Regions from separate parts of the Rhodopseudomonas sp. NSM genome, predicted to be linked through region 1. Evidence: riboswitches for the same ligand, from Rfam matches in the RefSeq annotation. Region 1 holds a riboswitch; the other holds the start of a gene.

What was found. Region 1 has a riboswitch for S-adenosylmethionine ahead of metX (homoserine O-acetyltransferase MetX). Riboswitches for the same ligand answer to the same signal wherever they lie in the genome.
Region 2: it holds a riboswitch for S-adenosylmethionine, as region 1 does, so the genes downstream of both, ACTZWT_RS24360 (O-succinylhomoserine sulfhydrylase) here and metX (homoserine O-acetyltransferase MetX) in region 1, are expected to answer to the same signal.

What each region holds. Positions count from the first base shown of each region.
Region 1 covers NZ_JBQTCH010000007.1:5,135-8,536, forward strand. Annotated here, with positions in the region: gene metW (methionine biosynthesis protein MetW) at 1-506, opposite strand, end outside; gene metX (homoserine O-acetyltransferase MetX) at 508-1,710, opposite strand; SAM riboswitch at 1,807-1,886, opposite strand; gene ACTZWT_RS17655 (chorismate mutase) at 2,221-3,069, shown strand; gene hisC (histidinol-phosphate transaminase) at 3,109-3,402, shown strand, end outside.
Region 2 covers NZ_JBQTCH010000015.1:7,272-10,673, reverse strand. Annotated here, with positions in the region: gene ACTZWT_RS24360 (O-succinylhomoserine sulfhydrylase) at 102-1,343, opposite strand; SAM riboswitch at 1,419-1,498, opposite strand; gene ACTZWT_RS24355 (2'-deoxycytidine 5'-triphosphate deaminase) at 1,608-2,714, shown strand; gene ACTZWT_RS24350 (Uma2 family endonuclease) at 2,948-3,402, opposite strand, start outside.

The DNA of each region.
Region 1 (3,402 bases):
TCCTTGATGGTACAAAAGTGGATGTTCGGGGTGTCGTACCAGGTCGCCGGCAGATTGTCGGTGCGCGGCATCTGGCCGTTGATCAGCAGTTGCAGCCGCATGTTGATGTAGCCGAAATTCGGAAACGACACGATCGCGCGGCGGCCGATCCGCAGCAGGTTCTCCAGCACGACCCTGGGCTGCCGCGTCGCCTGCAGCGTCTGCGACAGGATCACGTAGTCGAAGGCGTCGGCGGTGTAGTTATCGAGGTCGGTGTCGGCGTCGCCCTGCACCACCGCGAGGCCGCGCGAGACGCAGCGGTTGACGCCCTCGCGCGACAGCTCGATGCCGCGGCAATCGACGCCGCGGGATTCGAGCAACTGCATCAGATCGCCCTCGCCGCAGCCGACGTCGAGCACCTTGGAGCCGGGCTCGACCATGTCGGCGACCAGCAGATGATCGGCGCGATGCACCCGCAACGTGGTCCGCGCCTGCGGCTCCAGCGGCAAGCTCTCCTGCACCGCCATCTCAGCGCCCCGTCCGGTCGAGCCCGCGCGCGGTCGCCGCCGAATGCAGGAAGGCGCGGGCGATGTCGATGAATTCCGGCTCGTCGAGCAGGAAGGCGTCGTGGCCCTTGTCGGTCTCGACTTCGGCGAACGACACCCGCGCGCCGCCGGCGTTGAGCGCGTGCACGATCGCGCGCGATTCCGGCGTCGGGAACAGCCAGTCCGAGGTGAAGGACACCACGCAGAACCGGGTCTGGGTGCCGCGGAACGCCGCCGCCAGCACGCCGTGATGGTCGGCGGCGATATCGAAATAATCCATCGCGCGGGTCAGATAGAGATACGAATTGGCGTCGAAGCGCTCGACGAAGGACGAGCCCTGATAGCGCAGATAGCTCTCGACCTGGAAATCGGCGTCGAACGAGAACGTCGGCAGCTCGCGGTCCTGCATCCTGCGGCCGAACTTGCGGTGCAAAGCGGCGTCGGACAGATAGGTGATGTGCGCGGCCATCCGCGCCACCGCGAGGCCGCGGTGCGGATGCGCGCCGGTCTCGACATAGCGGCCGTGGGCCCAGTCCGGATCGGCCATCACCGCCTGGCGGCCGAGTTCGTGGAAGGCGATGTTCTGCGCCGAATGCCTTGTCGCGCAGGCGATCGGCATCGCCGAGAACACCCGCTCCGGATAGGCGACGCTCCATTGCAGCACCTGCATGCCACCCATCGAGCCGCCGACCACGCAGAACAATTTGTCGACGCCGAGCCGGTCGATCAGCATCGCCTGGGCCCGGACCATGTCGGGGATGGTGATGACCGGGAAATCGAGGCCCCAGACCTTGCCGGTGGCCGGATTGGTCGAGGCCGGGCCGGTCGACCCCATGCAACTGCCGATCACGTTCGAGCAGATGACGAAGTAGCGGTCGGTGTCGATCGGCTTGCCCGGACCGACCAGCGTCAGCCACCCGCCGGGCTTGCCGGTGATCGGGTGCACGTTGGCGACGTGCTGGTCCATCGTCAGCGCGTGGCAGACCAGGATGGCGTTGCTCCTGTCGGCGTTGAGCGTGCCGTAGGTCTGGTAGGCGATCTGGAACGGGGCGAGGTCGACGCCGCAATCGAGCCGCAGCGGCTGGTCGGCGCCGAACGACGCCACCAGCGACGTCGGATGATCGGCCTCGTGCGGGCGCTCGCCATTCGCAGCCATGGGGCCTTTTGCCGAATGTATGTTCATCATATTGCCAACGGCCTCAGCGCGGAGATCCACGCTGACCTCAGATAAGAGCGGCCGAGCCAATAAAAAACCCGGCCTGAACATCGGTTCGGCCGGGATCAGAAACTGTCCCCGGCCTGTTTAGCGAGTTGTTTAACGTGGCTGCAAGCCGGCCGGCTCAAATGACCACGGGATCTGGCTGGGACTCTAATCACGAAGTCCGGAGCCGTCAATATTGGGCCTTTGGCGGGCGGCGCGGCTTGTTCCGGGATGCCTTCCAACGGGCACGGCGCAACCTCTCCCGCTTGCGGGGGAGGTCGACGCGCGAAGCGCGGCGGGTGGGGGAAGCTGACTCTCGGCGGATCGCAGCGTCCGTGCCCGGCTCGCCCTCACCCCAGCCCTCTCCCGCAGGCGGGAGAGGGAGCGCGCTGCGGCGGTTGAGAGGGAATCGATCAACGTTTCCTTTGCTTTCGCGGGCCCTGTTTTCTAATCAGGGGCGGTATCTCCCGGACGTTCGAACCCGCAAGGCCGACCATGACCCAACCGCCCTCGCCGCCGTCGCTCACCGAATTGCGGCAGGAGATCGACAGTATCGACGAGCAGGTCCACCAGCTGCTGATGCAGCGCGGCGACATCATCGACCGGCTGATTTCGGTGAAGCAGACCCAGGAGGTCGGCTCGGCGTTCCGGCCGGCGCGCGAGGCCGACATGATGCGGCGGCTGGTGCAGCGCCATAAGGGCATCCTGCCGCTCGACACCGTCGAGAGCATCTGGCGGGTGATCATCGCCACCTTCACTTATGTCCAAGCGCCGTTCGCCGTGCATGTCGACCAGTCGCTGGGCGAATCCGCGATGCGGGATTCGGCCCGGTTCCATTTCGGCTTCACCGTGCCCTATGTGCCGCATTTCTCGGCCTCCGCGGCGGTCGAGGCGGTGGCGCGCTCCAAGGGCGACCTCGCGCTGGTGTCGGCGACCTCCGGCAGCACGCCGTGGTGGCTGGCGCTGGAGGCCGACGGCGCGCCGAAGATCATCGCCCGGCTGCCCTTCATCGAGCGCGCCGACCATCCGGCGGCGCTGCCGGTATTCGTGGTGTCGCGGGTCGCCGACAGCGCCATGGTCACCGAGGTCGAAACCTGGAGTATCCGGGTGTCGGGCTGGAACGCCGAGATCGCCCGAGCGATCTCGCCGCTGGCCGAAGTCGTGGCGGTGCCGGATACCGCTTTCGACGGCGCGGCGCTGCTGGTGTCGATTTCCGCCCCCGGGAGCCTCGACCAGATCAAGGCTGCCCTGATCGCAGCGGGGGCCTCGGTGCGCTCATCGGGCCTCGTCGGCAGCCACGCGAGGCGCTATACGGTGCCCCCGAGCGGCAAGGCCCTGACCTGACGGCCCGGCTTTCAGCCGCCTGACACTCCGGAGTAGACGATGTCCCGTCCCGTGCCGAAGCCCGGCATTCTCGATATTGCGCCCTACACCCCCGGCAAGAGCCCCGTGCCCGAAGCCGGCCGCAAGGTGTTCAAGCTCTCGGCCAACGAAACCCCGTTCGGCCCGTCGCCGCACGCGATCGCGGCCTATAAGAGCGCGGCGGACCATCTCGAGGATTATCCGGAAGGCACCTCGCGGGTGCTGCGCGAGGCGATCGGCCGCGCCTATGGCCTCGATCCCGACCGCATCATCTGCGGCGCCGGCTCCGACGAAATCCTCAATCTGCTGGCGCAC
Region 2 (3,402 bases), on a different contig from region 1:
CGTGGTCACCGAACTATCAACCGGGGTCCCGGATCAGCAGGCGTCACGCCGCGAAGGGCGGCGCGCCGCGCAGCATCCGGGGCACGGAGACCTAACCGGCGCTACACCTTCTCCAGCGCCGCGACGATGTCCTCGATCAGGTCGTCCTTGTGCTCGAGGCCGACCGAGTAGCGGATGAAGCCTTCGCTGATGCCGAGTTCGGCGCGGGCTTCCGGCTTCAGCCTCTGATGGGTCGTCGTCGCCGGATGCGTGACGAGGCTCTTGGCGTCGCCCAGATTGTTGCTGATCCGGATCAGCTTCAGCGCGTTGAGGAAGCGGAACGCCTCGGCCTTGCCGCCCGCGACCTCGAAGCCGATCAGCGTCGAGCCGGCGCCCATCTGCTTCTTCACGGTCGCCGCCTGCGGGTGATCGGCGCGGCCGGGATAGACCAGCCGCGGAATCTTCGGATGCCCGGCGAGCGCGTCGGCGATCGCGGCCGCGGTCTCGGTCTGCGCCCGGACGCGCACCGCCAGCGTCTCCAGCCCCTTCAGCAGCACCCAGGCGTTGAACGGCGACAGCGACGGCCCGGTCTGGCGCAGATACATCTGGATATGCTCCTCGATGAACGCCTGCGTCGACAGCACCACGCCGCCGAGGCAGCGGCCCTGGCCGTCGATGTGCTTGGTCGCCGAATACACGACGACGTCGGCGCCGAGCGCGAGCGGGCTCTGCCAGATCGGCGTCGCGAACACGTTGTCGACGACGAGCCGCGCGCCGCCCGCATGTGCGATTTCGGCGATCGCGCCGATGTCGAGCACGTCGAGCGTCGGATTGGTCGGGCTTTCGAGGAAGAACGTTTTGGTGTTGGGGCGTAGCGCCTGCTGCCACTGGTCGAGATCGAGCCCGTCGACCAGCGTCGATTCGATGCCGTAGCGCGGCAAGAGATCCTCGACGACGTAGCGGCACGAGCCGAACATCGCCTTCGAGGCGACGACGTGATCGCCGGCGCGCAGCGGCGCCAGCATCGCGGCGGTCACCGCGGCCATCCCGGTGGCGGTGGCGCGCGCGGCTTCCGCACCCTCGAATTCCGCCATCCGCTGCTCGAAGCTGAACACCGTCGGATTGGAGAACCGCGAATACTGGAAGCCGGCGTCGTCGCCGGTGAAGCGCGCCTCGCACTGCTCGGCGCTGTCGTAGACAAAGCCCTGGGTCAGGAACAGCGCCTCGGAGGTCTCGCCATATTGCGAGCGCAGGCTGCCGGAATGCACCAGCCGGGTCTCGCGGCGATAATGCGCGGTGTCGGGGATGGCAATCGTGGGCTTGGGGGCGGGCGTGCTGGAATCGGGCGATTTGGTCTCGGACATGTGGTCTCCATTCGTGACCACACCGGTCGGTGCGGGCACAAAAAAACCGGCCTGGAAAAATTTCCACAAGCCGGGATCACATTGTCCCCGGCCTGTTTAGCGACTTGTTTAACGTGGCTGCAAGCCGGCCGGCTCAAATCACCACGGGATAAGTCGGGCTCATAATCCTCCGAACACTTCCCGTCAAGCCGGCCATCGGATAACCGATGAAATCCAGTATTTTCCGCGTCTGGCGGCCGTGCGGCCGCCGTGAGGATCGCCGCCGTGCCGTTCGCGTTGCCGCCCGATGCCGATGGGATTCTGCCCGACCGCATGATCGCGGCGATGGCCGAGGCCGGGCTGATCCTGCCGGAATATCCGTTCGTCGAGAGCCAGATCCAGCCGGCCAGCCTCGATCTGCGGCTCGGCGGCATCGCCTATCGGGTGCGCGCGAGCTTCCTGCCGGGGCCGGACTGCACCGTCGCCGAGCGGATCGACGAGCTCAAGCTGCACGAGATCGACCTGTCCGACGGCGCCGTGCTGGAGACCAACTGCGTCTACATCGTGCCGCTGCTGGAGAGCCTGGCGCTGCCGAAGACCATCGTCGCCGCCGCCAATCCGAAAAGCTCGACCGGCCGGCTCGATGTCTTCACCCGGGTGATCGCCGACGGCACCCGCCGCTTCGACATGATCGGCGCCGGCTATCACGGGCCGCTCTACGCCGAGATCAGCCCGAAGACCTTCCCGGTGCTGCTGCGCGAGGGCTCGCGGCTGTCGCAGGTCCGCTTCCGCACAGGCCACGCCACGCTCGACGCCGACGAACTCGACGCGCTGCACGATCTGGAGCGGCTGGTCGATGCCGACGACGCCGATCTCAATGGCGGCGTCGCGCTCAGCGTCGATCTGTCGGGCGAGAACGCGAACGGTTTTGTCGGCTACCGCGCCAAGCGCCACACCGGCGTGGTCGATATCGACCGCCGCGGCGGCTATGCGGTCGGCGAGTTCTGGGAGCCGATCGCCGCACGTCCCGACGGCACGCTGATCCTCGACCCCGGCGAGTTCTACATCCTCGCCTCGAAGGAAGCCGTCCAGGTGCCGCCGGACTACGCCGCCGAGATGGTGCCGTTCGATCCCCTGGTCGGCGAATTCCGCGTGCACTATGCGGGCTTCTTCGATCCCGGCTTCGGCTACGAGGGCGCCGGCGGGCTCGGCTCGCGCGCGGTGTTGGAAGTCCGCTCGCGCGAAGTGCCGTTCATCCTCGAACACGGCCAGATCGTCGGCCGCCTGATCTACGAAAAAATGCTGTCCCGCCCCGCCGCGCTCTACGGCCAGAAGATCGGCTCGAACTATCAGGGCCAGAGTTTGAAGCTGAGCAAGCATTTCAAGGTGTAGTTGGACGGACGCTGGCGCGGTTCATCGATTGATTGAAGCGATGCGGCCTTCTCGAGTGCAGAGTCGTCATCCTGAGGTGCGCGCGTAGCGCGCCTCGAAGGATGCGGCCCGAAGGTGCCTGCGGCCCATCCTTCGAGGCCCGCCGCGCCGCGCCCCGCGCGGCCCGGAGGGCACCTCAGGATGACGGCGGCAACCGGATCGCGAGTTCTGATTCCGTCAAAAGCAGAACTGCTCTACGTGCGGCGTGCGCGGGGCCGCAGTGGTGTGCCGTCGTAGAGGTCGCCGAGGCGACAGCCGAGGCCGAATTGCGGCAAGCGCAACTCTGCTTCGATGCCGCCAAGTATCATCGAATCCCAGCCATTCCCGGTCTTGATATCCAGCCGTGCCTCGATGCGGTTCTGCTGAACGATCAACACCGCCTCGCACGGCGCATGTGCGAGATAGATCTGCCGTTTGACCTCGATCCAACTGTCCGGCATTCCGGAGACCGTGACGTCGTCGCTCTCGGAGACGATTTCCGCGAGCAGATAGGCGCGCGTCACGAACCGCTGACCCGCCGCGAAGTCGGCGTCGATCACGACGACATCGGGCTCGGGTCTGTAATCGCCGGATCCGAGTTCGATTCCGGTTCGCTGCAAGGCGATCCGGTAGGAATCGTGTCGCGCGAGTGAGGTGTTGAGCAAGTTCG